2 regions of the Globicatella sp. PHS-GS-PNBC-21-1553 genome follow, and region 2 is predicted to be linked to the other one. Evidence: predicted binding sites of a transcription regulator. Region 2 holds the regulator's gene; the other holds the start of a gene.

Region 1 (16,033 bases), 980 kb from region 2:
CAACATCTTCCCATGTTAATTCTTCACCATTATTAATTTTTTCTGCTAACTCTTTACCTTTTTCAGAAGGTCCAGCAATGATTAAACCTTTGTAATAAGTTACTTGATCTTCAACTTTTTCAGTTGGTTTGCCGTCGTTCCAGTCAGCAGGATTTTCAGAGTCTTTGCTTAATCCTTGACGAGTTGAAGTTAAGATAACATCAACATCTTCATCATATAAAACATAAGTTCCACCAGGGATAAAACCAATATCGGCAGTTCCAGCAGATAATGCTTCACCAGCTGCTTCATAGTTAGTACCAACTTCAATTTCCACTTCACCGATTTCGAAGCCTTCTTTAGCTAATTCATCTTTTAACATTTGTTTTAATGGTTCAGTAGCAGTAATGATATCTTCTGGGTCACGAGAAGGTACAAACATTACTTTTAATGAATCAATTTTTTCTTGAGCATGTGCTGTAACACCTGCAAAAGTTCCTGATAACATTGTTCCAACTAATCCGAATAACGCAATATTGCGCAATGATTTTTTCATGTGAAAAATCCCTCCAAATATATTATGGCAGACTCGAAAATCGGCCTTATGTTTTTATTATAGCAAATAAATAAACAGGAAAGTATAACAACTGATATAAATTTACAAAATCTTATTAATGCTTTTACAAAAGCACTTAGAAAGGTTATAACATCAAGCTTCTTAACTATAAAATTATCCGAACGATTAAAATGAGAATTGTAAAATTATTGTAAAGTCTCTTGTTTTACCTCATCTGTCCTTTTAATAAAGTCATCAATCGTTGCTTCAATTTTGTTCAGGTTGATAATTTGTATCTGGTATGAAAAAAGTTTGAAGAAGCGAACTTAATCGCTGTCTTCAAACTTATTTTGGTTATTCATCTCGATTCGAATTATTTTTCTTACCAAAAATAACTAAACCACCTAATGCTAGTAATCCAATAGCCAACATCACCCCTAATACACTTCGTTTTTCACCGGTATTCGGTATTGTTTTTTGGACTGTTTTCGTTTTATCCACCGTTAATGTTTGTTGCTGAGTGGTGGTAGTTGGTTGTGTAGTAGTTGCTTCTGTCGTTGCGGTTACTTTATCCCCATAAACTAAAGCATATAATCCTAATTGTTGCGTCGTAAAATTAACGCGTTGATTATGAACCGTATGATTAATCGAGGTTAATTGTTGTTCGTTAATACGTAATAATTGAATTTGTGAATTGATTGGTCGTGTTGGTAATTTTACTTGTATAGTTTTTGTAAAACTTACCGGTTGACCATTTTGATCTACCGCTTTAATATTATAAAAATCAGCCTCTTTATTAGATAACGATTGTGGTATATTTTGACTTACACGTTCAACTACTATTTTCGCTACTTTATTCGCATCATCTGGATGAACCCAAACTTCAACATTGGTCGTTGAATCAACAAATTGTTTTAACGCCTGTTCTGACGCAATTGTCGTTTGTTCAACTGTCGTGGTCGTCGGCGCTTCCGTGGTCGTTGGTGCCTCCGTGGTCGTCGGCGCTTCTGTAGTTGTCGGTGCTTCTGTAGTCGTCGGTGCTTCCGTGGTCGTTGGCGATTCTGTAGTCGTCGGTGCTTCCGTAGTTGTCGGTGCCTCCGTGGTCGTCGGTGCCTCCGTAGTCGTCGGTGCTTCTGTAGTTGTCGGTGCTTCCGTAGTTGTCGGTGCCTCCGTAGTCGTCGGTGCCTCCGTGGTCGTCGGCGCTTCTGTAGTTGTTTCAACAATTGTTGCCTTAATTTCAACTACTTTTGTTTGACCCGCTTCGACCACAATAGTTCCTTCTGCTTGATTAAATGTATAATCTGGCGATTCTGATACAGTATAACCTACTTCTCCTGGAGCCAATTCAGAAACTTGAACTTGTCCTTCTTCATCTGTCGTAAATTCTTGGTTATTGATTTTTACCGTAATCCCTTTGACCGGATTATTGTCTTCATCACGAATGATAAATTGAACGCTGCCTTCTTTCGTTTCTTCAACTACTATTTTATCAGAAAATTCAATTCCTTCGGTTATTTCAGCTAATTTTTCTTCTTCTAATAAGGTGACATTGGCTGGTCCTTCGACAGCTGCATAATGATAGTTACCTAAATCTAAGTTATCAAAATGTACTTGTCCGTTATCATCGGATATCGCATTTAAGCCACCAAATTTAACATTGATTCCGGCAACTGGCTCATTATCCTGATCGACAACGGTTAATGTAGCTGTTCCTTTTGTCACTTCACGTTCTAACACGACTGTTTGATCGATAGCAGCATCTGCTGACACCGTTAAACTACCTTCGTAACTTTCATTAAATTTCTCTGGTAGATTAGTCACTTGATAAACTTGTTCCGCGATAGCAACTTTATCAAAAGTAACGACACCATTCTCATCCGTTGTTGCAGTTTGTTCATCTATAGTCACAGTAATGTTGGGAACGGCTTGTCCTAATTGATCGACGAAGGTCATTTTAACAACTTGGGTTTTAGGTGCTGTTTGTACCGCTAAATTGACCGTCATCCCTTCTGTTGATACTTCATATGACCCTTCTAATGGATCACTTTGATACCCTTCTGGTAAGGCAGTGACTTGATATTGATAAGTACCTAATGCTTGGTCTTCTAATGAAATTTGACCCGCATCATTTGTAATGAGTTTGGTCTCGCCATTAATTAAAATGGAAACTCCTGGTACCGGTGCTTGATTTTCATCGACTACTTGAATGACGGCCTTTCCTACTTGGGGAACGGCTTGAACTTGTATTGGTACTTCAACCGTCTCATCAGCATTCGCTAGGGTAAAACTACCAGATGGATTATCTAAAGTATACTCTGTTGGCAACTCCGCAACTGTATAGTTATACTCACTTAAGTCTAAACCTGATACTGTCACACTTCCATCTTCTGTTGTATAGATAAGCTGATCTTGGAATTGAATTCCGACATTTGGTAAAGCTTGCCCATCTTGATCGGTAACGACAAACTTAACATTTCCTGTCTGAGCCACTGTTGTTAACGTCATCGTCATCGTGGTATCTCCAACTGAAGGGTCAATTACTAAAGAGCCGGCTGTTTCTCCAGTATAATTATTCGGAATGCTGCTTAAATCAAAATAATAGTCACCAGCTGGTAAATCAGCAAAGACCGCTTGGCCTTGTTCATCAGTAACGACTTCCACACCTTCCATCAATACTCCAACATTGGGAATTGGTGTCCCATTTTCATCAACGATACTGATAATTGCTGAAGCTGTGGCTGGTACCGTGTTAACAGTTAAGGTAAGTTGAGATTCGGTGTTTTCCTCAACTATTATTTCTTGATTTAATTCACCTTGGTAACCTTCAGGTAAGCCATCAATCGTTAGTGTATAAGCACCTGGCGTTAAACCATCGATATGTGCTTGCCCATTTTCATCCGTTGTTAATGCATGACCAGAAAAATCAAAATTGACATTTGGTACCTCATTACCATTTTCATCCACTACCGTTAGTGAGACCGCACCATTTAAGACTGGCATTTCTGTTTCTTCAACTGGTGCTTCCGTTTCTTCAACTGACGATTCGGTTTCTTCAACCGGTGCTTCTGTTTCTTCAACTGACGCTTCGGTTGAGGTCTCAGTCATATCTTGACCTGTTGTATCATTATTTTGCGCTGTTTGAGGATCTGCAATATAAAAATTTAATGCGGCATGATATTGTTGACTACTCTCATCTAAAAGTTCAGCAGTAGCTTTCACCTCAAAAGGCACATCATAAACGACACTGCCATCCCCTAAAGTATTTTCGTAACCTGGCGTATGTGTCTTTCTCACTGACTTACCATTTGTTTGTTCTTCCGCGGTAGGTTCCGCTATCGATTGCTCTAACTCATCGGCTACAATCGCACCTGATTGACTAATATTATCCCAATAATAGAGACGCAGTATATATTGCCCTTCAGGTAAATTAAGTTCGCCACCAGTTACTTCGCCATTACGATATGAATAAACAACATCATTGGTTTGAACATTAATGATGTCATAACTAACATCGGTTTTGTCTTGAGCCGTATTATCCGGCAAATTTAATTTGACTCCTACTTGATATTGTACGGAGTTACTTGAATCTTGAGCACTAATCATTGGTACCGAAATCTGACTTAACACTAAAAGTGATGATAATAATAAATGTTTAAATTGACGTCCCATTTTCATAATAATTCCTCCTTGTTCTCTCACTTAAAATTATATCATAATCTTATTATGAAAGGCTTAAACTCACTTATTTGTCAAACATTTTACAAAATTAGAAAGACATCTTCACCAAATATTCATAAATAAAAAAAGCATCAAGTAGTAAATGTGCCTGCCACTACTTAACGCTATCTGCAAATGATTATGTTCTTTAATTTTAGATTAATTAGACTTTATGATTAAACGGTTCCCTATTCGCCATCAAATCGATCTTCGTCTTCCACGTCATCATACTCATTATATTCTTCAGATTCGCTATTGTATTCTTCATAATAATCGAAACCATACTCATTGTCGAATTCTTCATCGTACTCGTCATCATAGAGGTCATTCGCTTCTCCAAAAATGACAGTGCCTTCTTCGACATCTGGCAGCATTGATAAAAACTTTGCCATTCGGGTTGGTAAATCTTGATCGCGCCCATGAAGGCCTTTTTCTTTCTGAACTGCTTTTAATTTTTCAGGGGTGACGTCGGCACCTGTTTCATCCACTAATTTTACGCCCTCAATTTGCTTACGAAATGCTTGGCGTATTAAGGCCAAATAAGCACCACGCAGTTCTTCCCGTAAAATTTCTTCTGCTTTTGTTAAGTCGCGTGTTTTTGCGATACTTGCTAAATAATTAATTCCTTCTAAAATCATTGCCATTGTCATTTTATTTCACCTCTTATTCAAATGTTCATGAGAGTATAATACATTATCTCACGTTGAATGTCAAATATAGTCAATGTTAAATCAAATAAAAAAATTCGAGGCTTGACGGTCAAAGCAAAAATCAACTGATTTTATACTTATGACCTTTCCCTCGAATTACATCTGGTTGTTATATTATATTTTTAAGAAAATTGATAAGCTAATAATTTGGTTACCTTAATATCACAAGGCGTACTAATTGCTTCTGCTTGGAAAGTTACTTTAGAATGAGGTTTATCAGCAAAATAGCGCATCGACATCGTAGTCGCTCCCTCATTGATGAATAATTCTAAAGAACTCGTATCCAACCAAATATCTAATTGTGCAGCAGCTTCTTTTAATAGTACCGAGCGCGTTTCAGCTTTTTTGGTATGCCAATTAATACGTTCAATAGTTAATTCTTGGTTAAGTTGCTTGTACTGAATATGAACAGCTTGATCAATCATAATATTGAAGTCAGATGTCAAATTATTTATTCCCTCAATTTGAATTCTTGACGGATTCGCTAATGGTAACTCGATTAAATCATTACCTTCCCATTTAACCTGTTGAACTTCATTTGATAATAATGCCTCAGTTTCAACTATTGGTCGTTGCACCAATCGATTATCTACTAAATGTAAACTTCTCGGCATTGATAGATGATGAATCCATTTATCACGATGTGTCGGTACTGCCTCTTCAACTTCTGGCCACATCGTGCCCATCCATGCATATTGAATCGTTCTACCATCTGGTGCCGTAAATGTTTGGGGTGCATAAAACTCAAACCCACCATCGACTTCAGCTAACTCACGCGCCGACTCCGCTTCAGGAATGAATTGTGCCTGTTCATTGTCCCATTTACCAACAATATAGGTTGTATTAAAAATATTATGATAACGATGCTCTTTAGGTTCTAAGCCTTGTGGTGAAAAAATAAAGACTGCCTTTTCTTCACCGGTAACTTCATCCGTTAAAAAGATTAAATCCGGACATTCCCACATATAACCCAGTGGTTCTTCAAATTGTAAAATAGATCCTTTATAATCCCAATTCAATAAATCTTTTGAGAAATAGGCAATCGTATCACCCGTAAGTTCTTCTCTTTGAGCCCCTAAAATCATCCACCATCCCGATAGTTGTTCATCCCACCAAACTTTTGGATCACGTACATGCCCAGTAAAACCTGGTGCTTGTTCTAATATTGGACCATGTTTTTCAAAGCTAATGCCATCTGAAGAAGTAGCTAAACATTGATAACTTTTTCTAACACCTTGATCATCTTTCGTATTCCCTGTATAAAATAAATACAGTTGTTCATTATGAACGATTGCACTTCCGGAATATACGCCATTTTTATCAAACCAATCGTCTGATTTTAACGCAATAGGTAATTGTTCCCAATGCATCATGTCTTTGGAACGTAAATGCCCCCAATATTTTGTTTCATGATTGGTGTTATATGGATTTAACTGATAAAACACATGATAATATCCTTGAAAATAACACAAACCATTTGGATCATTAAGCAATCCTTCAGTCGGTGTAATATGGAAATGTTGTGCATATTTCCCCTGATTTCTCAATTAATTCATCCCTTTCTTAAAACCTTAAAGATTAAATAAGTCTTACTCATTTTTATTACTCGTGTCTTCCTCCACAGTTTACTAAACTTAAAATAGTAATTACCATTTCAACTTTGCTTTTATAATTAACAATTAAAAACACGAATGAGGTTGGGGTTAGGCATACACTTGATAAATTTTAGTCAAGATTATTATTCGTTAATTAATAGCGCAGTGGTTGAGTGGTCTCAATCTGCGTCTTAACGACTTGTTTGAGTCCTACTCAACTGTGCGGGAGTGGGCAGACGAAGCGAAAATTATTTAATTTTCTACTTCTTGCCCACTCCCAGCCTCAGTTAAATTATTATTTCGCGGTCATTTCATCATTAAAACCAAACATATAAGTTAATCCATATGCAACTCCAAAGGCCACTGCCATCATTAAGAAGTACGGTAATAATTGATTTAAGTATAATAAAGTACCAGGTAAGACAGTAACTGACATACCAGTTGCTTTAAGGTTTAAAATACTACCTAAAAAACCACCTACAGCACCACCAATTAACCCCATCACAAATGGTTTACCATAACGTAAGTTAACACCAAAGATAGCTGGTTCAGTAATTCCTAATAAACAAGAGATACCTGCTGAGAAAGATAAGGTTTTTAATTTAGCATTAGTGGTTTTTGATCCTACACCAAAGATTGCGCCAGCTTGTGCAGCGGTTGCTGCGGTTAAGAAGGCATTAAATTGGTTGACACCATCTTTTGCTAATAATTGCACTTCCAAGAAGTTGAAAATATGGTGAATACCAGTCACGACGATTAATTGTTGTAACCCACCAATAATTAATCCGGCTAAACCAAATGGTAAAGCTAATACCCATTCCGTTGCTGATAAAACGACTGTTTCTAATGAATGGAATACAGGTCCAATCGCAAATAAACCTAAAATATTCATGATTAATAACGTTAAGAATGGTGTGACTAATAAATCAAAGGTTTCAGAAACATGTTGATGTAGCCATTTTTCTAATTTTGCACCGACCATCCCAACAATAAAAGCAGGGATTACCGTACCTTGATAACCGACAACGGGAATGAAACCAAAGAATTGCATTGGCTCGGCTCTACCACCTGCTACATCATAAGCATTTGGCAATGAAGGGTGTACCATCATCAATCCTAAGACAATCCCTAATACTGGGTTACCACCAAATACTTTAAATGAAGACCAAGCGACTAATGCTGGTAAGAAAGCAAAAGCTGTATCCGTTAAAATTTCAGTCCATTGAATAAAATTTGGGTTTAAGCTCTCTGGAGTCATTCCAAATAATGCCAATATGTCAGGCTGTGTTAATAATCCACGAACCCCCATAAATAACCCGGTCGCTACTAAAACCGGAATAATTGGAACAAACACATCACCAAAAGTACGAATGGCACGTTTAAAGAAACTACCTTGTGGTTGTTGTTCAGATGCTGATGCTTTTTGATCAGATTTTGTCACCGTATTAACACCTGGTAATTGAGCAACTGCATCATATACTTTATTAACGGTACCCGTTCCAAAAATGATTTGATATTGTCCTGAGTTAAAGAAAGCACCCATTACTTTATCGACATTTTCCATTTTTTCTTTATTAATTTTTTGCTCGTCTTTCACCATTACACGTAAACGAGTTGCACAGTGAGCCACGCTATTAATGTTTTCTGTTCCGCCTAAATTTTCCACAACGGATTTTGCTATATCTTTGTAATCCATTTTGATACCTCCATATATTTGTTTACTTTTTGGAACCAGTTCCGAACTGCTGAGTTCATTATACGAAATAAAAAAATAAAATGCAACATGGAAACGTAAACAAAATGATTAAATTAAGGTTTTCAAACTACATTAAGTTATAAAAAAGAGATGACCTCCTTACCAAAACGCTGGTAATAAGTCATCTTTTTGAAAGCGATTGAAAATAATTTTTCAAAAAAATTCATTATTTTCATGTTTTCACAGGTCTTTTTCTTCATCTTTTATCCAAAACAGACTCTCTTAAAATTAATTTTGTTGGTAATTCGATGCTTTCTTCTTGTTGCTGATGATTAATTCGGTGTAACAAATGGTCCGCCGCAATCTCGCCCGCATTAAAATAAGGATATTCGACTGTTGTTAAACCTGGATAAAAAGAAGCACCGGTCGCATGATTCCCAAAGCCCGCAATACTAACATCTTTCGGGACTCTTAACCCTTCTTCTAAACAGGCTTTCATCGCACCAATGGCCATCATATCGGTTGCTCCCACAATTAACTCTGGTTGCGATAAAATTAACTCTCGCTTAGTCACTTCATATGCTTCGTCCATTCTAAAGCCCGCCTCTAACTCTTCAAACTCCGTATCCCCGAAGGCTAGAAATGTATTTCGTATAGCGTTACGACGGTATATCCCAATCGCAGGGTCGTTTTTAGTAGCTGCTAAATAATGAATTTTACGATGACCCAATCGATAAAGGTAATGCGCTAATTGTTCTCCAGCTGTTTGTTCGCTAAAGAAAATTGAATCTCCTATTGGATTTTCTTGCCCCACTACCACAATTGGTATTTTAGATGCTTTCATTGTTTTTTCTAAATCTTCTGAAAAATGGGTCATCAAAAAGATAATGCCATCCATCCGGTTCGCTTGAAAACTTCTTATCGCCTCTAATTCTGATTCGGGTTCAAGGTTTGAATTGACAATTAATAATTTATAACCTTTTTTCTTAAGTAACTTTCTACTCCAGATAACATTGTATTTGACGCATAACTATCTAAACGTGGTGTGATCGCTCCCACCATTTTCGTTTGCTTTGCTTTTAAACTTTGGGCAAAGGTGTTCGGTAAATATCCTGTTTTTTGGATCACGAAATTTATTTTCTCAGCTGTTTTCTGACTTACTGAGCCACCATTAAGATATCTCGAAACGGTGCTCTTGGCAACGCCCGCTTCTCTTGCAATATCATTAATCGTAACCATTCATCCACCTCCGTTTTCACTCGCTTTTCATTTTATCATGATTTTCTAAAATTTGCATTAAATGATGAAAACGAATTCCTTTAGCAATTGTTTATTCATTTCAACAATACTTTTTTTAACATACTCACTTCAGCTAACTATTAAATAATAATACCATGGAGATGATCGATTTCGTGTTGAATCACTTGCGCTAAAAAATCTTGATACTGTCCAGTATGCTTTTTAAAATGAGCATCTTGGTAACTCACCGTTATTTTGCGGTAGCGAGTCGTTTGACGCACTCCTTCTAATGACAAACAACTTTCTTCAACCTCATATGGTTTCGATTTTGCGATGATTTGTGGATTCACCATTACCATGTCAATCGGTCCTAAAGAGAAAATAATAATATTTTTCAAATGGCCAATCATATTAGCGGCCATGCCAACACAGTGTTCACGATTAGCATTTAAAGTATCTTGTAAATCTCGGATGATAGGCAGATCCGCTTTAGTTGCTTCTACTGATTTTTGTGATAAGAGAAAGGTATCTTTTACTATTGGTTTGATCATTTGCTACTCCTCATTTATTCAAAATCTACGATGACACAAGTGTTGGCCACCCAGTCCCCAATTTGTTTTTTCTCACTAGTAAAGAAACTGATTAAATATAAAAAGGGATATGGTCTTTGAATAATTCTAGATACAATTTCTCTAAAGAAAATATCTGATAGTTTTAGATTATAACCATCCAAGCGAACCGTTCTTAAGCCCATTATCATCTTGCCTAAAGTTTGTCCTTTAAAGATTAAAGTCAATCCCGCAAAGTAAAGACAATAAATAGCAGTTGAAATTCCAAAGTTAATCAACGACGTAAAGCTCCACATGCTGAAGAACAAATTAATAAGTCCCGTTATGACTAAGCTATCAATTAAAAAGGCCACAACACGTCGATGGGCACTAGCAATATAATGAAACTCATAAGGTGAGCCTTTATCAATTTTATGTTTACGATCCGCTTCCCATGCTGCTTTCTCGATTGCTTGATAATTGTTGGTTGAATCCTTACCGGTTGACCAATCATACTCCTCTTTGGTAGAGGTGGCAGCTGTCTGTTGGTTCGTTTCATTAGCTGTCAATAGATCAGCATCTCTTGAAGCATCGTCTTTAGGCGTTGACTGCGTCTCGTTAGTTGATGGCTCCTGGTTTAAAGAATTGTCTTTAGGCGTTAACATCGTCTCGTTTACAGGTAATTCCTGTTCAGATACATTTTCATTAACTGAAGATAATTCAGGTGTAACATTATCATGGAGTACTTTTACATCTTCGTAATCCTCCCGTGCAAGAACGGCATCATCTTCTGCATCATGAGTTAACGATTCATTGACAGTGTCAACTAACTCCTCATCGCTTGTTGCTTGATTCTCGTTATTCGTAATGGCATCGCCAGCTGCATTTTCTGAAAGTTGTTCGACTTGATTAACCCATTCGTCCTCTAAAGTTGATTTATCTAATTTTGTCATTAGTGACCACCTCGATAAATATATTGAGCAGTTGGTGATTGTTGTGTTTCAATGAATGACCACACTTGCCCAGCCTGTGAAGTTAAATCTTGATTCCGTTTAAAGTTTAAACCAAATGGTAAGTAGTTTGAAAAGAGACTTGCATCTTTTGCTACATATTCAAATACCACTGGATTCTCAGCTGCTATTTTTTCTGCCAGCCCCTTAATTGCGTCAGCTTCATAACCGATTTCATCAACCAGACCATTTTCAACAGCTTGACGTCCATCAAACACACGTCCATCCGCTACTTTTAAAACTTCCTCTTTGCTCATACCTCGACCATTCATCACAATTTCTAAGAAACGTTCAAAAGAATTATTTAAGTAAGTTTGGATTACTTCTTTTTCTTCTTTCGTCATTGATCGAGTAGAACTCATAATATCTTTCATTTCGCCGGATTTAATAACATTTTGCTTCACACCAATATTTTCCATTAATTGTGAGAAATCATAATTGCCCATAATAACTCCAATTGAACCGGTTGTTGTCTCTTCGGCAGCATAAATTCGATCTGTTTCTGCTGAAATATAATAACCACCACTAGCTGAGACTGAGCCAAATGAAGTATAAATCGGTTTGTTCGTTTCTTCGCGAACTTTTTGAATTTGCGCACGTAACTCAGCACTTTCATAAACACCACCGCCAGGACTGTCAACTGCTAATAGTATCCCTTTTACGGTTGAGTCTTTGGCAGCTGCTTTAAATTGTTCTAGCACTTGTTGGTGCTGATATCCTTCACTACCACTTATCAAAGAACTTGACCCATTATCTTGAATCACGCCATTGACACGGATAACTGCGATACGATTGGTGACATCATTACCTTGTAAGACTTTTTCATTAAAATCTTGGCGATTCAGTACCATGTCAGTTAATGATTCTGAACTAGATGTTTGCTCATTTTGCTGTTTTTGAGTCGTTGTAAAAGCGCCCAGTCCTAAAATAATTAATGAAGCTCCTATCGCAACCAATCTTTTAGTCGTGGCTTTTTGTTGAACTTGCGGCATCTTAATCATCTCCTTTTTAATACTTTTAGTATATCAAGTTTATAGCTCTTATCCAAATAAAAAAAGCAAAGGACCGAACGATTTTGTTCTATCCTCTGCTTGGATTTGTCTTCAATTTTTTGCTCGCTAAATAATCGTTATTCAACTACGTGATAAGCATTTTTCACAAGCGACTTTGAATACTTAGGTTTATCTAGGCTAGGAAGTAACTGAGTTAATAGCTGTTTTAGCATAAATCATTTCTTACATCATTCCTGGCATACCGCCGCCCATTGGCATTTCTGGCTCATCTTTTGGTATCTCTGCGACAACCGCTTCAGTAGTTAATAATAATGCTGCTACTGAAGTTGCATTTTGTAAAGCAGAACGAGTCACTTTTGTTGGGTCAACAATTCCTGCTTCAATCATATTTTCAAATTTATCGGTAGCTGCGTTATAACCAATGCCTTTTTCTGCACGATTAATTTCATTCACAACGACTGAACCTTCTTTTCCTGCATTGGCAGCAATTTGACGAACTGGTTCTTCTAAAGCACGCGCCACAATGTTGACACCTGTTGCTTCATCGCCAGTTGCTTCAATGGCTAATACTTGTTCTTGAACATTCAATAAAGCTGTACCACCACCAGAAACAATTCCTTCTTCAACCGCAGCACGTGTCGCATTTAAGGCATCTTCAATACGTAATTTACGTTCTTTTTGCTCTGTTTCAGTCGCTGCTCCTACTTTAATCACCGCGACGCCACCAGATAATTTTGCTAATCGTTCTTGTAGTTTTTCACGGTCGAAGCTTGATGTTGTTTCTTCTGCTTGAGCACGGATAATTTGGATACGATTTTCAATAGCCGCTTTATCTCCTGCACCTTCAACAATTGTTGTTGAATCTTTCGTTACCGTTACTTTACCTGCATGTCCTAAGTGCGCTGTTGTCGCATCTTTTAATTCGTAACCTAATTCTTCTGAAATAACAGTTGCTCCAGTTAGTACAGCAATATCTTCTAACATTGCTTTACGGCGATCACCAAATCCTGGGGCTTTAACTGCTACCACATTTAAGGTACCACGTAATTTATTTAATACTAAAGTAGGTAATGCTTCACCATCAACATCTTCGGCGATGATTAACAAAGGTCTACCAGATTGCATAATTTCCTCTAATAATGGTAAAACATCTTGAATATTGGTAATTTTACGGTCTGTAATAAATACTGCCGGGTTTTCTAAGTTCGCAATCATCTTCTCGTTGTCAGATACCATGTATTGTGATAAATAACCACGATCAAATTGCATCCCTTCTACTACTGATAATTCAGTGTCAATGGATTTAGATTCTTCAATCGTAATAACACCGTCATTGCCGACTCTTTCCATTGCATCAGCAATTAATGCACCAATTTCTTCATCTCCTGAAGAAACAGCTGCAACTTGAGCAATCGCATCTTTAGATGATACAGGTTGTGATAAACCTTTTAACGCTTCTACGGCTACTTTCGTTGCCATATCAATTCCACGACGAATCCCTACTGGATTGGCACCAGCAGTAACATTTTTCATTCCTTCACGTGCAATTGCTTGGGTTAAAACGGTTGCGGTAGTCGTTCCGTCACCTGCTACATCATTGGTTTTTGAAGCAACTTCTAATACTAATTGTGCTCCCATGTTTTCGAAACGATCTTCTAATTCAATTTCACGAGCAATCGTCACACCATCATTGGTAATTAATGGAGAACCATATGTTTTATCTAACACAACATTGCGACCTTTTGGTCCTAAAGTGGTTTTAACGGTATTTGCTAAAATATCTACTCCACGTAATAATGAAGCACGAGCATCTTCTGAAAATTTTAATTCTTTTGCCATTATCTACCCTCTCCTATCCTAAAATTGCTAAAACTTCTTCTAAATCAATAACTAAGTAGTCAGTACCTTCATGAGTAATCGTTGTTCCTGAAAACTCATTGAATAAAACAACATCGCCAGCTTTCACAATGTCTTCATCGGTTACTAATTGACCTAAAGCAATTATTTCACCTTGAGTGGGTTTTTCTTTCGCAGCACTTGCTAATACTAACCCACCTGTTGAAACTTTTTCATTTGATTCTAGTTTGATTAATACACGTTTTCCTAATGGTTTTAACATCATTGCATTCCTCCATTACTTGATATTTTTTAGCACTCTAACACCCTAAGTGCTAATACAGTTATAATAATAGGTCATTTTTGGTCAAAAATCAAGTAGTTTGACTAGATTATTTAAATTAATTTGACTTCGCTAACTGTCGTTGGACGTTTATAAATTGAAACCAGGTATTGCCCACATTATCGTAAATTTGCTTAAAATAAAAATTATAAGTCTGGTTATCAATCGTATCAGGTGGTGCAATCTGAATTACTTTTTGAGAACCATTTTTAAGTTGTTGAATTATTTTCGCCTCTAAACTCCACGCCGGATAGACCGCCTTAGTAATTTGATAATAGGGCTTTTTCAAAACGTAAAAAAGAATCATCTTCCGGATAAAAATTATGATCAGGATTTAGCAACTGATTACCCATCACTCTATCACCTCTATTAGCTTATAAACTAACATAAGATTATAGAGTTTGCAAGTAGATTTAGTCGATCTTGATGCAGCAGATGAACCAATACTGTTTCTTGACTTTTAGATTATACTAACTATTTTTTAGTGACGTGGAATAATTATATTTAGAGTTTTTTCTCCACAGATTATTTCATAATGATTACTTATTTAAGCGTCTTATTTCAAACAAAAAAGCCGTTTTACTGTACGGCCAAGACAGAGATAGTTGGATAACCTCCTTTCAGTTTTCAGACGGTTTCAAGGTGCTATCCTCCTTCCATGTTATTAAGTAGTTTATAGTCTTACTTAGACTTAGTTATTAATTTGACATCACCGCTATAATGAATGATTTGCCAAGCTTTACTAAATCCTTTATTAATCAAAATGACTCATAAAAAAACGACTATAATTACTATTCATTTAAAGGGCATTTTTCGCATTCTATAAAGCCTAAACAAATTTTATTGTTAATGTGAATACTTACTGCAACTCTCATTCATAAATCTGCTCAGTCGTTCATTTTTAGTTATTTCAATTGTCATCTTTACATTCATTATACTGCTCTTAATTCAAGATTCAATCAATTTACTTGTTCTATATATATCTTTTACAATTCATTTTTTCAGCTAAATAGCACGGTAATCAAATAAAATAATTATTTAGTTCTTAAACTGTCATCTTGACGATTAACAAAAAAACCGAAGCAAAGAGTATTCGAATTAAGCTCCGCTACTCTGCTTCGGTAAAAATATTATTCAAATAATCCTTTTAAAAGCTCTTGAAATTCTTCTTCTGTCGCTACAATATGTTGATTACTATCTTCACCATCTAAAACGCCATCGATATTTAATTCATCTAAGTTTTCAGATAGATTGTCCCAATTTACTACTTTTTCTTTGTCTGCATCTTTCATTTTACACCCTCCATCATAAATATTATTTATGATTATATTATACCGTAAAACCGCCTACAATTAAATATAAATTATTTAGCTGCTTTCATTTTAGGACATTGGACACGTAATAAATCCACTGTTTCAAATAGACTGGTTACATAATCAGTATCTAACATATAGATAACATGTTTCCCTTCTTTTACAGATTTAATAATGCCGTTATTTTTTAAGGTAATTAAATGATGTGATGTGGTCGCTACAGAAGCATCAATAAATTGAGCTATTTCATTTACACATAATTGAGGATAGTGAGATAAAATTTCGACAATCTTAACTCGGTTTAAATCCCCTAATATTTTAAAAATAGTTGCTTTATGTTCTAGGGTTGCTTCGTCAACAAAGTTCGATAATTTCTTTTTCTCACGTTCAATTTCTACATCAGCCATACAGATGTACTCTTTCATATTATGCCTCCTCTTTTCCAAAATTATATCATCAAATAGATGAAATTGCTATT
Region 2 (16,033 bases):
TTATTGTGCCTTTAATAAATATTTCTATGATGGACAACCAGTAGGTCGTTATTTAACGGGCTTAGCCAATGAAATGCGATTATATATGGATGAAGTAGAGTCTACCAAACCATTTGATACGATTTATGTAGGCGGTGGCACACCAAGTTGCTTAAATATTGAAGAATTAACGCACTTATTGGAGAGCATCCAACAAATATTGACCTATGATGATCAAACGGAGTATACATTTGAAATTAATCCTGGTGAATTAACTCCAGAAAAATGTCGATTATTGAAGTCTTTTGGTGTTAATCGCGTGAGTATGGGGGTACAGAGTTTTAACGATTTGTTATTGCGAAAAATAGGTCGTAATCATCGTGAACGTCATGTTTATCAATGTATTGAATGGTTAAGAGAAGCTGGACTAACGAATTTAAGTATTGATTTGATATTTAGACTACCGGGACAAACGTTAGCCGATTTTGATGATAGTTTAACCAAAGCCTTATCATTAAACTTACCACATTATTCACTCTATTCTTTGATCATTGAAAATCAAACAGTTTTTCAACAATTACAAAGAGAAGGCAAACTGCCATTGCCGTCTGAAGATGTAGATGCCGATATGTTTGAGTTAGCCATTCGTCGTTTACAAGAGCATGGTATTGAGCAATATGAAGTGAGTAACTTTGCACGACCTGGATTCGAGTCACGTCATAATTTGAAATATTGGCATTATACGCCATATTATGGTTTTGGTGCTGGAGCACATGGCTTTATTGATAATGTTCGATACTATAATAATGGACCTGTTCATCATTATTTAAAAGCTACGGAAGCGAATCAAAAACCGGTTGTGAATCGATTACCATTAACAGAGTCTGATCAGATGGAAGAATTTTTATTTTTAGCTTTAAGAACGACACGAGGTTTCTATTTAAGTGAATTTGCGGAGCGTTTTAATCAAGATGCGGCCGTACTGTTCGATGATTTTTTTGTACAACAACAACACAATGGCTTATTAAATATTGCTGATGACCATGTTTATTTAACGAATCGTGGATTGTTTTTAGCAGATTCGGTATTTCGTAATCTATTAGGGACTATTACAAAGTAGGGGGAGCTTATGAAAAAAGATCATATTAGAATTTTGATGAATATCTTTTTGGTATTATTAGGTAATTTCATTTTTTCGATTGCCATTAATTCAGTGATTATTCCGAATGAATTAGGTGAAGGTGGTATCACGGGGTTCTCATTATTCTTTCTATATGTTTTTAATTGGAATAATGCTATTGTTAGTTTTGTGGTGAATACGATCTTACTAATTGTCGGTTGGAGGTTTTTATATAAGAAGACTATTTTTTATACAATTTTAGCGATTGCGTCATTAACGATTTTTTTACAATATATCCATTTAGGAGCATTTATTCCTGAAAATACTATTGTTGCACCATTAGTAGCTGGTTTTCTAATCGGATTATCCGTTGGGATTGTTATCCATGGTAATGGAACGACTGCTGGAACGGACATTTTAGCTCTAATGATGAAAAAATATTTAGGGATTAGCGTGGCGCGTGGTTTGTTAATTTTAGATATTATGATTATTACCCCCTTAACTTTTGTCATTGGCTTAGAAAAAGGTGTGATGACGGTCATTACTTTATTGATTACAAGTCAAGTTCTTTCCTTTATTTTGGAAGGATTTAACCCACGTAAAGCTGTTACGATCGTTTCGAATGAGCATCAAGCGATCGCACAGAAAATTACCGATACATTAGATCGTGGTATTACAGTATTAAATGGTTATGGTTTTTATACGCAACTGGAAAAGCATGTGCTATATATTGTCATTAGCGAACGTCAATTACTGGCATTACAAAAAATTGTTCATGAAATTGACCCTAAGGCATTTGTAACCGTCACCGATATTCATCAAGTGGTTGGCGAAGGCTTTACTTTCTTTATTGAACCTGAGAAAGATACGCCAGCAGTAACCAACCTTTCTAGTAATGAACCTTAATTTATTAAGGCATGGTAATATAGTAAAAGCTAGTCATTTCAAGTCGTTACCACGTTTTAATGATGGATTAATCAATGGAAAGTCTGGTATTGCGACCTAAAAGCCGTTATTGCCTTCAATCCAAACTTTCACATAATGAGATGGAAGCAAAGAGACGATTACGAAAGTCATAAATTAAATAGCTAAGTGTATGTATTAAGTAACTGTTAGTACAGGGCCCCAAACCAACTTTTTTATGACTCAATTAATAGCTTTGTTTTTAGCAATTATTTTCTATTTTAAACTAAACATTTTATCATTGTTATACAAAACCTTATAATAGCAACTTTTTGTCGATTAGCACTCTCTATAAAAGAGTGCTAATTTTTTATTAAAAAGTGTTGACAAAGGCTATAGTAGGGTGTATGATATAGATAGGTTAGCACTCCAAGTATATAAGTGCTAATTTGTGAGGTGAGAAAAATAGATGAATTTAACGCCTAGACAACAACAGATATTACAGTTGATTGTTAAATTGTACGGAGAGACCGAAGAACCTATCGGTTCGAGGACTTTATTGCAAAGAAGTGTCTTACAAGTAAGTCCAGCTACTGTTCGTAATGATATGATGGCGCTCGAGCAATTAGGGTTTCTAATGAAAGCTCATAGTTCAAGTGGTCGTATTCCTTCTTATGAAGGCTACCAATTTTACATTGATCGATTAATCGAACAACTAAAGCAAGAGTCTGAAAATAAGCCAGAACAATCAAGTAAGTTATTTGGTGAACGTTATTATGATGTTCAACAATTTGTCTTACATGCGACGAATCAGTTAGCACACTATACTGGTTATCCGGTAGTCGTTTTGATTTCGAATCTGAGTCATCGTAGGATGCGCGATTTTAAATTAACCAAATTATCGGATTATCAACTCATTGCGTCAGTGATTAGTGACCATGGACAGGTTGAAAGTCAATTATTTGATTTACCATATGCTTTAAAAGACGAGGCAATCGATAGGATTGAACAAATTATTCAAGATGAATTGATCGATTTAACATTAGATGATGTGTATCAACGTATGAAATTGACAATTCCCTTAAAAATTCAACAGGCTGTTTCAGTACAATTGAATTTTGCCTCTTTAATCAAAAAGGCAATCGAAGCACATGACAGTCAGTATTATCATGTTGCAGGAAAAAATCATTTGTTTGATCTCATTGATCCACAACTACCAACTGAAGGCTGGCGCACTTTGTTTGATTTAATCGATGGAAACGAAGCCTGGTATCAATTTTTAACTGATGCAAAAGTTGGTTTGAATGTCACATTTGATTTTACAACGCCACCGTATCACTTTAAAAATGTAAGTATCGTTACGGCGAAAAGTAAAATTGGCAATCATGTCATTACCTTTGGTTTGGTAGGTCCTGCGACAATGCCTTATCATAAAATTATGACAGGAATGCAAGATTTATTAATCGAACTATCGAATTATTAACAATTAAAAGGAGGTATCGTAGTGGCAGAAGAAAACAAACGTAATGAAGAATTAGAAAAAGATGTTCCAGAAGTTGAAGTTGATTCCCAAACTACCGAAGATGTTGTAGAAACAACAGCAGAAGTTAAAGCAACATCAACTGATGAAGAAACAGTAGAAACTACAGCAGAAGTAGAAGCAACATCCACTGTTGAAGAAACAGTAGAAACAAAGGTGGAAGAGAATCCACTTGCTGAATTAGAAGCAAAAAATGATGCTCTAGAAGACCAAGTGCTAAGATTACAAGCTGAAATTGCGAATATGAAAAGATCGAACGCTAAGGATCGTCAAGATTTAGCAAAATATCGTTCGCAAAAATTAGCAACTTCAATGTTAGAAGTAGTTGATAATCTAGAACGCGCTTTACAAAGCGAGACTAATTCTGATGACGCTAAAGCATTGAAAAAAGGTGTTGAGATGGTTCTCTCACAATTACAAAATGCTTTTGAAAGTGAAAACATTAAAGTCATTGATCCAATGGGAGAAAAATTTGACCCTAATTTCCACCAAGCAGTCAGCGTGATGGAAGCAGAAGAAGGTCAAGATTCTGACGTGGTAATCAATGTTTTACAAAAAGGATATTTATTGCATGAACGCGTGATACGACCAGCAATGGTTATTGTATCTCAATAATTAAATTATAAAGGAGAAATGTAAAATGGCTAAAATTATTGGTATTGACTTAGGTACTACAAACTCAGCTGTCTCTGTCTTAGAAGGTGGAGAAGCAAAAATTATTCCAAACCCAGAAGGTAATCGTACCACACCTTCAGTTGTTGCTTTTAAAAATGATGAAATTCAAGTAGGGGAAGTTGCAAAACGTCAAGCAGTGACAAATCCTAACACTGTAAGTTCAATTAAACGTTATATGGGTGAAGACCATAAAGTTTCAATGGGTGGCAAAGACTACACACCACAAGAAATTTCAGCGATGATTTTACAATACTTAAAAGGTTTTGCTGAAGATTATTTAGGCGAAAAAGTTGAAAAAGCTGTTATTACGGTTCCTGCTTACTTCAACGATGCTCAACGTCAAGCGACAAAAGATGCTGGCCGTATTGCTGGTTTAGAAGTAGAACGTATCGTTAACGAGCCGACAGCAGCAGCTTTAGCTTATGGTTTAGATAAAACTGATAAAGAAGAAAAAGTATTAGTATTCGACTTAGGTGGCGGTACCTTCGACGTTTCAATTCTTGAATTAGGTGACGGCGTATTCGACGTATTATCTACATCAGGAGACAACCACTTAGGTGGAGATGACTTTGACCAAAAAATTATGGATTATTTAGTAGCAGAATTCAAAAAAGAAAATGGTATTGACTTATCGAAAGATAAAATGGCCTTACAACGTTTGAAAGATGCTGCTGAAAAAGCTAAAAAAGATTTATCTGGTGTGACTTCAACACAAATTAGCTTACCATTCATTACAGCAGGAGCAGAAGGTCCATTACATATGGAATTATCATTAACTCGTGCGAAATTTGAAGAATTAACCCATGAATTAGTAGAACGTACAAAACAACCTGTTCGTCAAGCACTTAAAGATGCTGGTTTATCACAATCTGAAATTGACGAAGTTATCTTAGTAGGTGGTTCAACACGTATTCCAGCAGTGGTTGAAGCTGTTCGTAAAGAAACTGGTAAAGAGCCTAACAAATCAGTTAACCCAGACGAAGTGGTTGCAATGGGTGCTGCTATCCAAGGTGGGGTTATCTCAGGTGATGTGAAAGATATCGTCTTATTAGACGTAACACCATTATCATTAGGTATTGAAACAATGGGTGGCGTGTTCACTAAATTAATTGACCGTAACACTACAATTCCAACATCTAAATCACAAGTGTTCTCAACCGCAGCTGATAATCAACCTGCAGTAGATGTACACGTATTACAAGGTGAACGTCAAATGGCAGCTGACAACAAAACATTAGGTCGCTTCCAATTAACGGATATTCCACCTGCACCACGTGGTATCCCTCAAATCGAAGTAACTTTCGATATTGACAAAAACGGTATCGTTAACGTAAGTGCAAAAGATTTAGGTACTCAAAAAGAACAAACGATTACGATTAAATCATCTTCAGGTTTAACTGATGAAGAAATCGATCGTATGGTGAAAGATGCTGAAGCCAACGCAGAAGCAGATAAAGCACGTCGTGAAGAAGCTGACTTACGTAATGAAGTGGATCAATTAATCTTCGCTACTGATAAAACTTTAGATGAATTAAAAGACAAAGTATCTGAAGAAGAAGTTAAAGAAGCAGAAGCAGCACGTGATGAATTGAAAGCAGCCGTTGAAGCAAACGACTTAGAAGCAATGAAAGCTAAACGTGATGCATTAAATGAAGTAGTTCAAAACTTAACCGTTAAATTATATGAACAAGCGGCAGCAGCACAACAAGCAGCAGCAGGTGCTGAAGCAACTTCAGATAACCAAAATGATGACGGCGTAGTAGATGCTGACTTCGAAGAAGTAGACGAGTAATCAACTGATAATAAGATTATAAGGTCTGATTCGTTTTGAAGATAATGTAAGACTTTAATGAAGGCTTTTGTTATTAAATAAATTCGAACAACCTAATAATTGAGTATGATAGCTGGGGTGGGCGAGGAAGTCAGAATCGATGAGACTTGGCTTCCAGCTCACTCCTATTTAGTATTTTTCAGATGAATATTGATAAATTCTTAAATTTTGATTATGATAGATAAGTCTACAACGAAGGAGGTTGAAAATGGCAACTAAACGTGATTATTATGAAGTCCTAGGTGTTTCACGCGATGCCTCAGATGCAGAAATAAAAAAAGCATACCGTAAACTCTCAAAACAATATCATCCGGATATTAATAAAGAACCGGGTGCGGACGAAAAATTTAAAGAAATAACAGAAGCGTATGAAGTTCTAAGCGATAGCCAAAAACGTGCAGCATATGATCAATACGGACATGCAGCCAATGATCCTAACTTTGGTGGTGGTTTTGGTGGCTTCGGGGGTGGAGCCGGAGGGTTCGGTGGCTTCGAAGATATTTTTGATACATTCTTTGGTGGCGGCATGGGAGGTGCCAGTCGTCGTCCGAATGCTCCTCAACGAGGAAATGATTTACAATATCGTGTAACCTTAACCTTTGAAGAAGCCATCTTTGGAAAAGAAACGACTATTACCTATAAGCGTAATGAAGAATGTCATACTTGTCATGGTTCTGGAGCCAAAGAAGGTACTAAACCCGTAACTTGTTCGAAATGTCATGGAACAGGTGCGATTCAAGTAGAACGTAATACACCATTTGGTCGTGTGATGACTCAAACAGTCTGTGATGTCTGCCAAGGTACGGGGAAAGAAATCAAAGAAAAATGTCACACTTGTCATGGTTCAGGTATTGAAAACAAAGAACATTCTGTTAAAATTACTATTCCAGCAGGTGTTGATGATGATCAACAAATGCGTTTATCAGGACAAGGTGAAGCGGGTAAAAACGGTGGTCCTTATGGCGATTTATATGTTATTTTCCGTGTGAAACCAAGTGATAAATTTGAACGTAATGGTACTGAAATCTTCTACAATTTACCTATTAATTTCGCACAAGCGGCCTTGGGTGACGAAATTACCGTACCAACGGTTCATGGCAATGTAAAACTTAAAGTACCAGCGGGTACTCAAACGGATACCACTTTCCGTTTACGTGGCAAGGGAGCACCAAGTGTACGTGGAACAGGAAATGGCGATCAACATGTAACCGTCAAAGTGGTAACACCAACGAAGTTATCTGATAAAGAAAAACAATTATTTAAAGACTTAGCCAAAGAAAGCGGATCGAGTCTAAAAGGACATGACCCAGGCTTTTTTGACAAAGTAAAAGATATGTTTGACGGCAAATAATATATCCTCACTGAGTTGACTTTAAAAGTGGATCTTTCAAGCTGTTTGTAATGCAGAGATAGAATAAATAATTTATAATAATGTGTAACTTAGACATCTTCTCATTGTGCTTTTGATAGTCAACTGGAGGAGTTATCAAACCGGCCTTACTAGTTAGCTTACCCTAGCTAGTAGGTGTCGGTTTTTTATTTTGAATATCGTCAACAAGGAATGCGTTTTAGCTTTTTTTACCTGTAAACAGATAGATTACTATGATGGCGACAGTGGTTATCAGACAAAGTGACAGAACTATTCTATTCTCTAGGCTTTTTTGATATAATAAATTTAAGTTTAGAATAAAAAAGGGAAAAGGATTATATAACATGTCTAAAGAATTACAAACAATACCCCAGCATGTTGCGATTATTATGGATGGCAATGGACGTTGGGCTAAAAAAAGATTGATGCCGCGTGTAGCTGGGCATAAACGTGGAGTCGAAACAATTAAGCGTATCACTAAATATGCTAATAGTAAGGGCATTAAGTTAATCACACTTTATGCTTTTTCAACAGAAAATTGGGGACGACCTCAAGATGAAGTTAACTTTTTAATGAAATTACCGGGTGATTTTTTCTCGTCATTTTTACCAGAATTAATTGAAAATAATTGTCGTGTTGAATGTATTGGTGATATTACCAAATTACCTGAGGATACCCAAAATATTTTAAATAAAGCGATTGCTGAAAGTGCGCATTGTACTGGACTAGTATTAAACTTTGCGATTAATTATGGTGGACAACAAGAGATGATTCAGGCCATCCAGGCGATTAGTCAAAAAGTTAAAGAGGGTGCAATTGAGATAGATCAAATTGATGAGGCATTAGTTGAAGATTATTTATTCACTGCACGTTATGGAGCTATTGCAAAACCTGACTTAGTGATTAGAACCAGTGGTGAGCAACGATTAAGTAATTTCTTATTATGGCAATCTGCTTATAGCGAATTGTATTTTACGGATGTCTTGTGGCCAGATTTTTCTGAAAGAGATTTTGAAGAAGCTTTGGTTGCTTTTAGTAATCGTAACCGTCGTTTCGGAAAAGTTTAGGAGGGACCGATGAGAACAAGAATTATTGGGGCGATAATAGGGATAGCAGTGCTTATTCCCTTTGTTTATTTAGGAAGTCATCCTTTCGCTTATGGCATCCTGGTAGTGGCTATTTTAGGATTATTTGAAATTGCTCGCATGAAACAAATTCAATATTTTAATGCGATTGGATTGATTTCTTCGCTTGCAGTCGCTTTAATCGTTTTACCAGAACATTATAATTTAAGTTGGATTACTAATTTCAATTCTCAGTTTTTATTTTATTTGTGTGGAATGGCGCTATTGGTTTTAACCGTCTATGGTTATAAAGAAATCAACTTTGAAGAAGTATCGGTATTAATGTTTGCGGCTTTATATGTAGGATTCGGCTTTCGTTTTATTATTTTAATTCGAGATATGGGCCTAGTCACATTAGCTTATCTATTCGTTGTGATTTGGGCCACTGATATTGGCGCTTATTTTATTGGTAGAGCCTATGGTAAACATAAATTAGCACCGGAAGTCAGTCCCAACAAAACGATTGAAGGTTCTATTGGAGGTGTCCTTTGTGCGATGCTTGCTGGTGTTGTCTTTGTATTTATTTTTCAACCTAATTTAGGTGATACCAATCATGTTTGGCTATTGAGTATTATCTTATCGCTAGTCGGACAATTTGGTGATTTAGTCGAATCAGCGTTAAAGCGTCATTTTAATGTTAAGGATTCAGGTAAATTTTTACCAGGACACGGTGGTGTATTAGACCGATTTGATAGTTTAATTTTTGCGAGCTTTATGTTTATGATTTGGCTCAATTTATTTCAATAAATAATTCAGCATCTTCATTCTTATTAGATTGAGGGTGCTTTTTGAGTTTAATACAAAAGTAGCACGAGAGGGAGAGGGTTATGCCAGACGCCTTTTGAGTTTAACAAACCTATTTGAAAAATGAAAAAATACTGAGTATAATGAAATTTAATTATTTAATTGTTAAGAAAGTAAAGAAGGTGCGAGATGAGTTATTTAACAGACATTGAGATTGCGCATTCAGTTGAAATGGCACCCATTGAACAAATTGCAGAAAAGTTAGCTATTTCAGATGAACAACTCCATCATTATGGAAAATATAAAGCGAAAATAGATTATCAGAAATTACCCGCTAAGGATCCAGGTAAATTAATTTTAGTAACAGCTATTTCACCGACACCAGCCGGGGAAGGAAAAACGACGACTTCGGTAGGATTAGCTGATGGTTTAAGATATATTGGCAAAAAGGCTGCCTTAGCATTGCGTGAGCCGTCATTGGGACCGGTCTTCGGTTTAAAAGGTGGCGCAGCTGGTGGTGGGCGTGCTCAAGTCGTTCCAATGGAAGATATCAATTTACATTTTACTGGAGACTTCCATGCGATTAGTGCTGCTCATAATCTATTAGCAGCGATGTTAGATAATCACCTTCATCAAGGTAATCATCTGCAAATTGATCCACGCACTATCGTTTGGAAACGCGTGGTTGATATGAATGATCGTCAATTACGCCATATCGTATCAGGACTTCAAGGCAGTGCTAATGGAGTCCCACGTGAAGATGGATATGATATAACCGTTGCCAGTGAGATTATGGCGATTTTATGTTTAGCAGAAGATTTAGCGGATTTAAAATCACGGATTGCTAAAATTATTGTGGCGTATAATGTTAAAGGTGAACCAGTAACCGCAGCTGATTTAAAAGCGGCTGGTGCCATGACCGTTTTATTAAAGGAAGCAGTCATGCCCAACCTCGTCCAAACCTTGGAACAGACACCTGCTATTATTCATGGCGGCCCCTTTGCGAATATTGCACACGGTTGTAATAGTGTGATTGCGACTCGCACCGCACTTAATTTAGCTGATTATGTCGTGACGGAAGCTGGATTTGGAGCTGATTTAGGAGCGGAGAAATTTCTCGATATTAAATGCCGTACTGCCCAATTGAATCCTCACGCAGTGGTATTGGTGGCCACGGTACGCGCTTTAAAAATGCATGGGGGTGTGGCCAAGACTGACTTAAATCTGGAAAATGTTGCAGCCGTTAAACAAGGTTTACCGAACCTTCAACGCCACTTAACTAATTTGCATACAGTCTATGGTGTACCAGTCGTCGTGGCTATTAATAAATTTCCGACGGATACTGAAGCTGAATTACAAGAAATTTTGAGCTTATGTCAAAGTTTAGATGCAGAAGTGGTCCTTTCTGATGTGTGGGCTCAAGGGGGAAAGGTGGCGCTGATTTAGCGCGAAAAGTAGTGGCGATGAGTGAAAAAACGCCCGCTACATTACGTTATGCCTATGAATTAGACGATAGTATCGAAGAAAAAATTACCAAAGTAGTACAAACAATTTATCATGGTAGCCATGTTATCTATGATAAAAAAGTGCGCAAACAAATACTTCAACTAACGAATTTAGGTTTTGCTAATTTACCGATATGCATTGCCAAAACCCAATATTCTTTTTCTGACAAACCACAGTTAATTGGGGCGCCAGAAGATTTTGATATAACGGTTAAGGAATTGCGATTATCGGCGGGCGCCGGCTTTATCGTCGTGATTACCGGGGAAATTATGACCATGCCGGGCTTACCAAAAGTCCCAGCAGCCGAAACAATCGATATTGATAATGATGGTAATATTACAGGCTTGTTTTAGTCCTATGGGTTTGCTTGGGTAAAATGTGGCGTATTAAAAATGTTCGGTATTCATCAAGTTTTCTATTAATTCAGTAGTCAAGACTTGTGAGGTTAATTATTTTATCAAAGCTTTTAGGTCATTCAATCACTAATGTTGTGAGATAGGTCGGTTTTAGGAGCGCCTTTTAGTGAATTAAGCGTGCTGTTTTGCAATGCACAAACATTATCTTTTAACTTAGTGCCTTATTTTGTCTAGTAATTTAATCATGTTAGTTCGTGACAAAAAGGAAACCTCTAGTAAGTTAGTTGCAGGATAAATGTTAAAAAAATAGAGGAGTATCATGACGGAAGCTAAACGTCGGTGATACTCCTCTTAACTTTCAATTTCGTCGGCTAACTGCATCGTAATAATATCTTTAATCGGAATAAAATGATAATGTTGCTTAGTTTGGACACCGATTTGCTCGGTATTTAGCACTGTAATCGTTCCAGTAATCGTTTCGGTACCAACGACAAAATTGATGGTCAATTGATGAACATAAGCTTGAGAAAGTAATAATAGTTTTTCATCGAGTGATAAAGCCTTTGAAAAATCAATGACATCGCCATTATCATTTAAGGCACTATTATGTTCTGATAAGAAAAAACCAATCCATTTAGCCATCTTACGATCATGGTACATACGAGCCGAACGAAAAGGTAAATAACTGCGATCAATCATGATAAACCATCTAACCCTCCTGCAGAATGTCCACCAATTAACTTACTACGTGCGACCATTCTCGAATTTTCCAATAGCGAATTCGCTTTTTGAATCGCAAGAAAACCATATTTACTGCGAATTTCATCAATGGCATGATCCATTTTTTCTTGCTTATCTAATTTAATGGGATCATCAAATAAGCTGTAAAAGGTATACACTTCATCCACTAACCCACTGTAACGTACCGCAATACTTCTTACCGGATGTCCTTTATATTTTTTACGAAAAAGAGTGAGGACATATTGAGTTAAGCGCTTGGTGCTTTGAGTGGGATCAACCTTCATTTGGGTATTGATACTAGCTACGTCTACATCATTGCTGAAACCGATATGAATCGCCACATTTGTTGCTTTTTTATGGACACGTCGTAAGCGAATCGCGACTTGCTCGGCCATTTCACTTAGCACTAATTCAATATCGGATTGAAAATAATAATTTTTAGGTAAGATTTGTGAGTTGCCAATTCCTTTAGCGCGAGGATGGTATCGTTCTAATACATTGCTTTCATCCACACCATTAGCATGAAACCATAATTGTAGACCGATAATACCAAATTCTTTATTTAAATCATCAGGGTTAGCATTGGCTAACTCTTTAATAGAATAGATTTTTAATTTATTGAGTCGTTTTTCCGTTCGGCTACCAATACCCCAAAAATCAGTTAACTTAGGAATTTGCCATACTTTGGTTTCGACATCTTCATAAGACCAATTAGCTCGCATATTGCGATTATGCTTGGCTTCATTATCCAGTGCTAACTTAGCGAGTAGGGGATTAGCATTACTCATACCAATCGTAGAATAGATGCCGGTTGCTTGAAAAATATCGGTCTGAATCTTTTTAGAAATTTGATCGAGCTTTACTTTGCGACTGGTCGTAATACTGTCAGGAATAAAATAATCAAGTGAACGCGTTAAATCGATAAATCCCTCATCAATCGAATAAGGCAATATCTCTTCTTTAGGGGAATAATTTTGTAAAATGGCTTGGATTTCTAGATTACGCTCAATGTATAAACCCATACGTGGTGGTACAATATACGTACGTTGTGCCCAATATTCAATATATTGTTTGGTTCTTAAATCACTTTTTAATCCTTGTTTTTTAGCAATATAAGGATCAAAACGACGGGTTTGAATATTAAAAGGTAAATCATAGCTACGACTCACATTTTTCTTGCCAAAGACCTTTTTAAATAAAGGAGAGGACGCTAAAATTAAACCATTTGAATTATCTGAACGACTCATCACACACAGGGAAGTCGTTAGCGGATTTAAGCCTAATTCAACACATTCAACACTGGCATAGAAGGATTTCATATCGATAAACGCGATATCAGAGCGAGGCTCTCGCGAATAATCAATATAGCCCATTATTATCGCTCCAAGGGCATAAAATTACCGACGATTTTGCCGACAACACGTGGTTCTTCATCATAAGGGGCTAGTTTATCAGCGTATTTTTTATTAAGTGAAACCAGTCTTAAGCCCTCTGCTTCACGGTAAACTTTCTTCAAGTAAGTCTGACCGTCCCAAACCACAGCATAAATCGCACCATCATAATCAAAACCAGTGTCTTTAATTAAGGCGACTGAACCATTTAAATACTTCGGTTCCATGGAATCTCCATAAATCCAAGAGGCAATATCGTAATCAATTTCTTCATCAAAATAAACTGTCTCATAATTGCGATCATCCATTGCAGAATATCCTGTCCCAGCTGATAATTTCTCGTAAACACGGTATTCGAATAATTGGATGGGTTGAGCTGTTTTTTCTTGTTGAAGCTGATCATCTAATGTTTTTTTCGTATAATTGAGCACCACTTGTTGATTAGGTGGGGTGAGTTGTAAATATAAATCAACAATCTCATATTCTGATTCAAAGTAAGTCGGAGTCACCTCTAGCAATTCCGCTAATAAATCTAAGTTTTTTTGATTAGGACGCGTCTTGTCCGCTTCCCAATTGAAATATGAAGCACGACTCACACCGACTTGTTTCGCGAGTTGGCTTTGTGATAAGCCAAGCTCTTCACGACGTTTTTTTAATTGTTGGCCAGAAAACACTAAAATCACTCCTTTGTGTAAGTTTGTTAACTAACTATATTTTAGCACGCTTTGTAGCGGAAAGCAATCAAAAGTTAGTTTTTTAACTGACGATAATTTAAATGATTATCTAAAACTTTTAAGATTTGTCATTAAATGTTTACTCAAATATTTACATTTTCCATACAAATAACATACAGTTAATTAAGAAAATGTTTACATTACTTTGCTAATATTTAGATTATAAAATTAGAGAAAGGGTGAGGTAATGTATTTGATGATGAATCCAACAAATCAATTTCGTATTGTACAAATTACGGATATTCATTTAAATCATTATCCATTCGACGAAAATGATCAAATAATTTTAACGGATATCAAACAAGCGTTAGAAATGTTAAAACCAGATTTAAATATGTTAACCGGTGATTATGTGAATACTTATCAAAATGAGCAAGAAGAATTAATTTTCAGAAACTTTTTTGCCTTTCTGAACCAATTTCATGCCCCTAAAGCAATCACCTACGGCCATCATGATTCTGAACGATGTCTTGACCGAGTGGATATTGAAAAAATATTCAATGAGATTGTCGTAAATAAAGTTAAACGGGAACATGAAGAATGGATTGAAGGCTTGTCACAATATGCCGTGATGATTAAAGGAGATAAGGGGTTATCCAATGTTCTTTATGTGATGGATTCTGGTCGGACAGCGCCTGGAATAGAGCGTACCAATGACTGGATATTACCTAGACAGGTCGAATGGTTTAGATAGGTATCCCGACGTTATACAGAGATGAAGTATAATTTAGTATTTATGCATTCACCGTTACCCGAATATGATCAAGCGCGAGTTAATATTTTAGCGGGAGAATCAAGAGAGCCAAATCAAAGCATCTCGTTTAGTCGTATTAATACTGGACTTTTTTCAGAGTTCTTTTTTTCAGAACAAATAGACTCAGTTTATTGTGGACATAATCATTTAAATAATGCTGAAATGATGTGGGAAGGAATCCGTTTAATCTATGGTATGTTTTGTGGGAGAGATGAAAAATCCGGGGATTTTCGAGGAGTTCGTTATATTGATATTGACGGGGCAACAGGCGCGGTTACGACTGACTTTAGATATTTTTATGAGTTCAAAAAAGGTGACAACCAATAGCAAATGCCATGATTGTCACTTTGTTAGCTTAGTCTCAAAAAGTCTGTATCAGTATCCTGAGATGCCATTTGATAATCGAAACTTTATGAAACGAAGATACTAAGCTTAAATTGATAAGACCAGTCAAGTTATTATTCGTTATTTATAAGCGAAATAATTAAGTGGCATCAAACTAGTCTTTAAGACGTTGTTTAATGCCATTTTACTGTGCGGGGGAGGTAGATGAAGCGAAAATATTTTAATTTTCTACTTCTTACCATTCCCTTATTATTATATATTTGATGAGTGCTTAATAAGCCAATTAATATTGATACCTTTGAGTTTAATTTTTATAATAAATGTAAAATTAATAGGTTTATACAACTCTATTACATATCCGCATTTAAAAAGCTAAAATTAATTGGGCTATACAACTCTATTACGCAACTACACTTTAAATCACTAAATCAAAATAGCGGATAAGGTAATCAGCTAAACCATCTTCATCATTGGTTAGGCGGGTAATGTCATTAGCTGAAGCTTTAATTTCTTCGGTTGCATTTTTCATGGCAACGCCTAAACCAGCATATTCTAGCATTTCTAAGTCATTATTTTCGTCCCCAAAAGCTAAAATATTATCAACGGGTATTCGATGAAAATCAGCGATAGCTTTGACACCGACAGCTTTGTTAATCGATTTACGGACAATTTCTAAACAAGGTAAGATACCACCCCAAGTTCGAACAGATACTTGGTCGCCATAATGTTCTTCAATTTTGACACGAATGTCAGCCATTTTTTCTTCAGGTGAGAAGACGGTAATGGCCGTTGGATTATAAGTTAAAGATTCACGATTTAAGCGGTCGACTAAGGCTAAATCAAAAGGATAGAAAGGACTATCAGGTAAATTCATTGAGCTAGTAAAGAGGCGATCTTTGCCTTCAGCACACAATAAATCAA

The links. The regulator HrcA, encoded in region 2, represses chaperone genes, less so after heat shock. The targets are predictions, from matches to a motif close to TTAGCACTCNNNNNNNNNGAGTGCTAA.
Region 1: the regulator HrcA is predicted to act here: its motif matches at 14,212-14,238, upstream of LB888_RS02885 (co-chaperone GroES).

What each region holds. Positions count from the first base shown of each region.
Region 1 is NZ_CP085470.1:619,753-635,785, forward strand. It holds gene LB888_RS02830 (phosphate/phosphite/phosphonate ABC transporter substrate-binding protein) at 1-535, opposite strand, end outside; gene LB888_RS02835 (SpaA isopeptide-forming pilin-related protein) at 890-4,210, opposite strand; partial or broken gene LB888_RS02840 (DUF896 domain-containing protein) at 4,651-4,896, opposite strand; gene LB888_RS02845 (sucrose-6-phosphate hydrolase) at 5,085-6,509, opposite strand; partial or broken gene LB888_RS02850 (sucrose-specific PTS transporter subunit IIBC) at 6,862-8,253, opposite strand; gene LB888_RS02855 (trehalose repressor) at 8,510-9,262, opposite strand; gene LB888_RS02860 (LacI family DNA-binding transcriptional regulator) at 9,217-9,492, opposite strand; gene LB888_RS02865 (peptide deformylase) at 9,633-10,043, opposite strand; gene LB888_RS02870 (RDD family protein) at 10,058-10,993, opposite strand; gene sppA (signal peptide peptidase SppA) at 10,993-12,042, opposite strand; gene groL (chaperonin GroEL) at 12,286-13,902, opposite strand; gene LB888_RS02885 (co-chaperone GroES) at 13,916-14,185, opposite strand; gene LB888_RS02890 (hypothetical protein) at 15,373-15,534, opposite strand; gene LB888_RS02895 (ArsR/SmtB family transcription factor) at 15,606-15,980, opposite strand.
Region 2 is NZ_CP085470.1:2,181,611-2,197,643, forward strand. It holds gene hemW (radical SAM family heme chaperone HemW) at 1-1,099, shown strand, start outside; gene LB888_RS10485 (YitT family protein) at 1,109-2,005, shown strand; gene hrcA (heat-inducible transcriptional repressor HrcA) at 2,472-3,485, shown strand; gene grpE (nucleotide exchange factor GrpE) at 3,507-4,157, shown strand; gene dnaK (molecular chaperone DnaK) at 4,183-6,009, shown strand; gene dnaJ (molecular chaperone DnaJ) at 6,257-7,399, shown strand; gene LB888_RS10510 (isoprenyl transferase) at 7,735-8,484, shown strand; gene LB888_RS10515 (phosphatidate cytidylyltransferase) at 8,494-9,288, shown strand; partial or broken gene LB888_RS10520 (formate--tetrahydrofolate ligase) at 9,475-11,144, shown strand; gene LB888_RS10525 (hypothetical protein) at 11,499-11,846, opposite strand; gene LB888_RS10530 (Y-family DNA polymerase) at 11,843-13,261, opposite strand; gene LB888_RS10535 (helix-turn-helix transcriptional regulator) at 13,264-13,953, opposite strand; gene LB888_RS10540 (metallophosphoesterase) at 14,210-14,707, shown strand; gene LB888_RS10545 (hypothetical protein) at 14,729-15,094, shown strand; gene LB888_RS10550 (Cof-type HAD-IIB family hydrolase) at 15,528-16,033, opposite strand, start outside.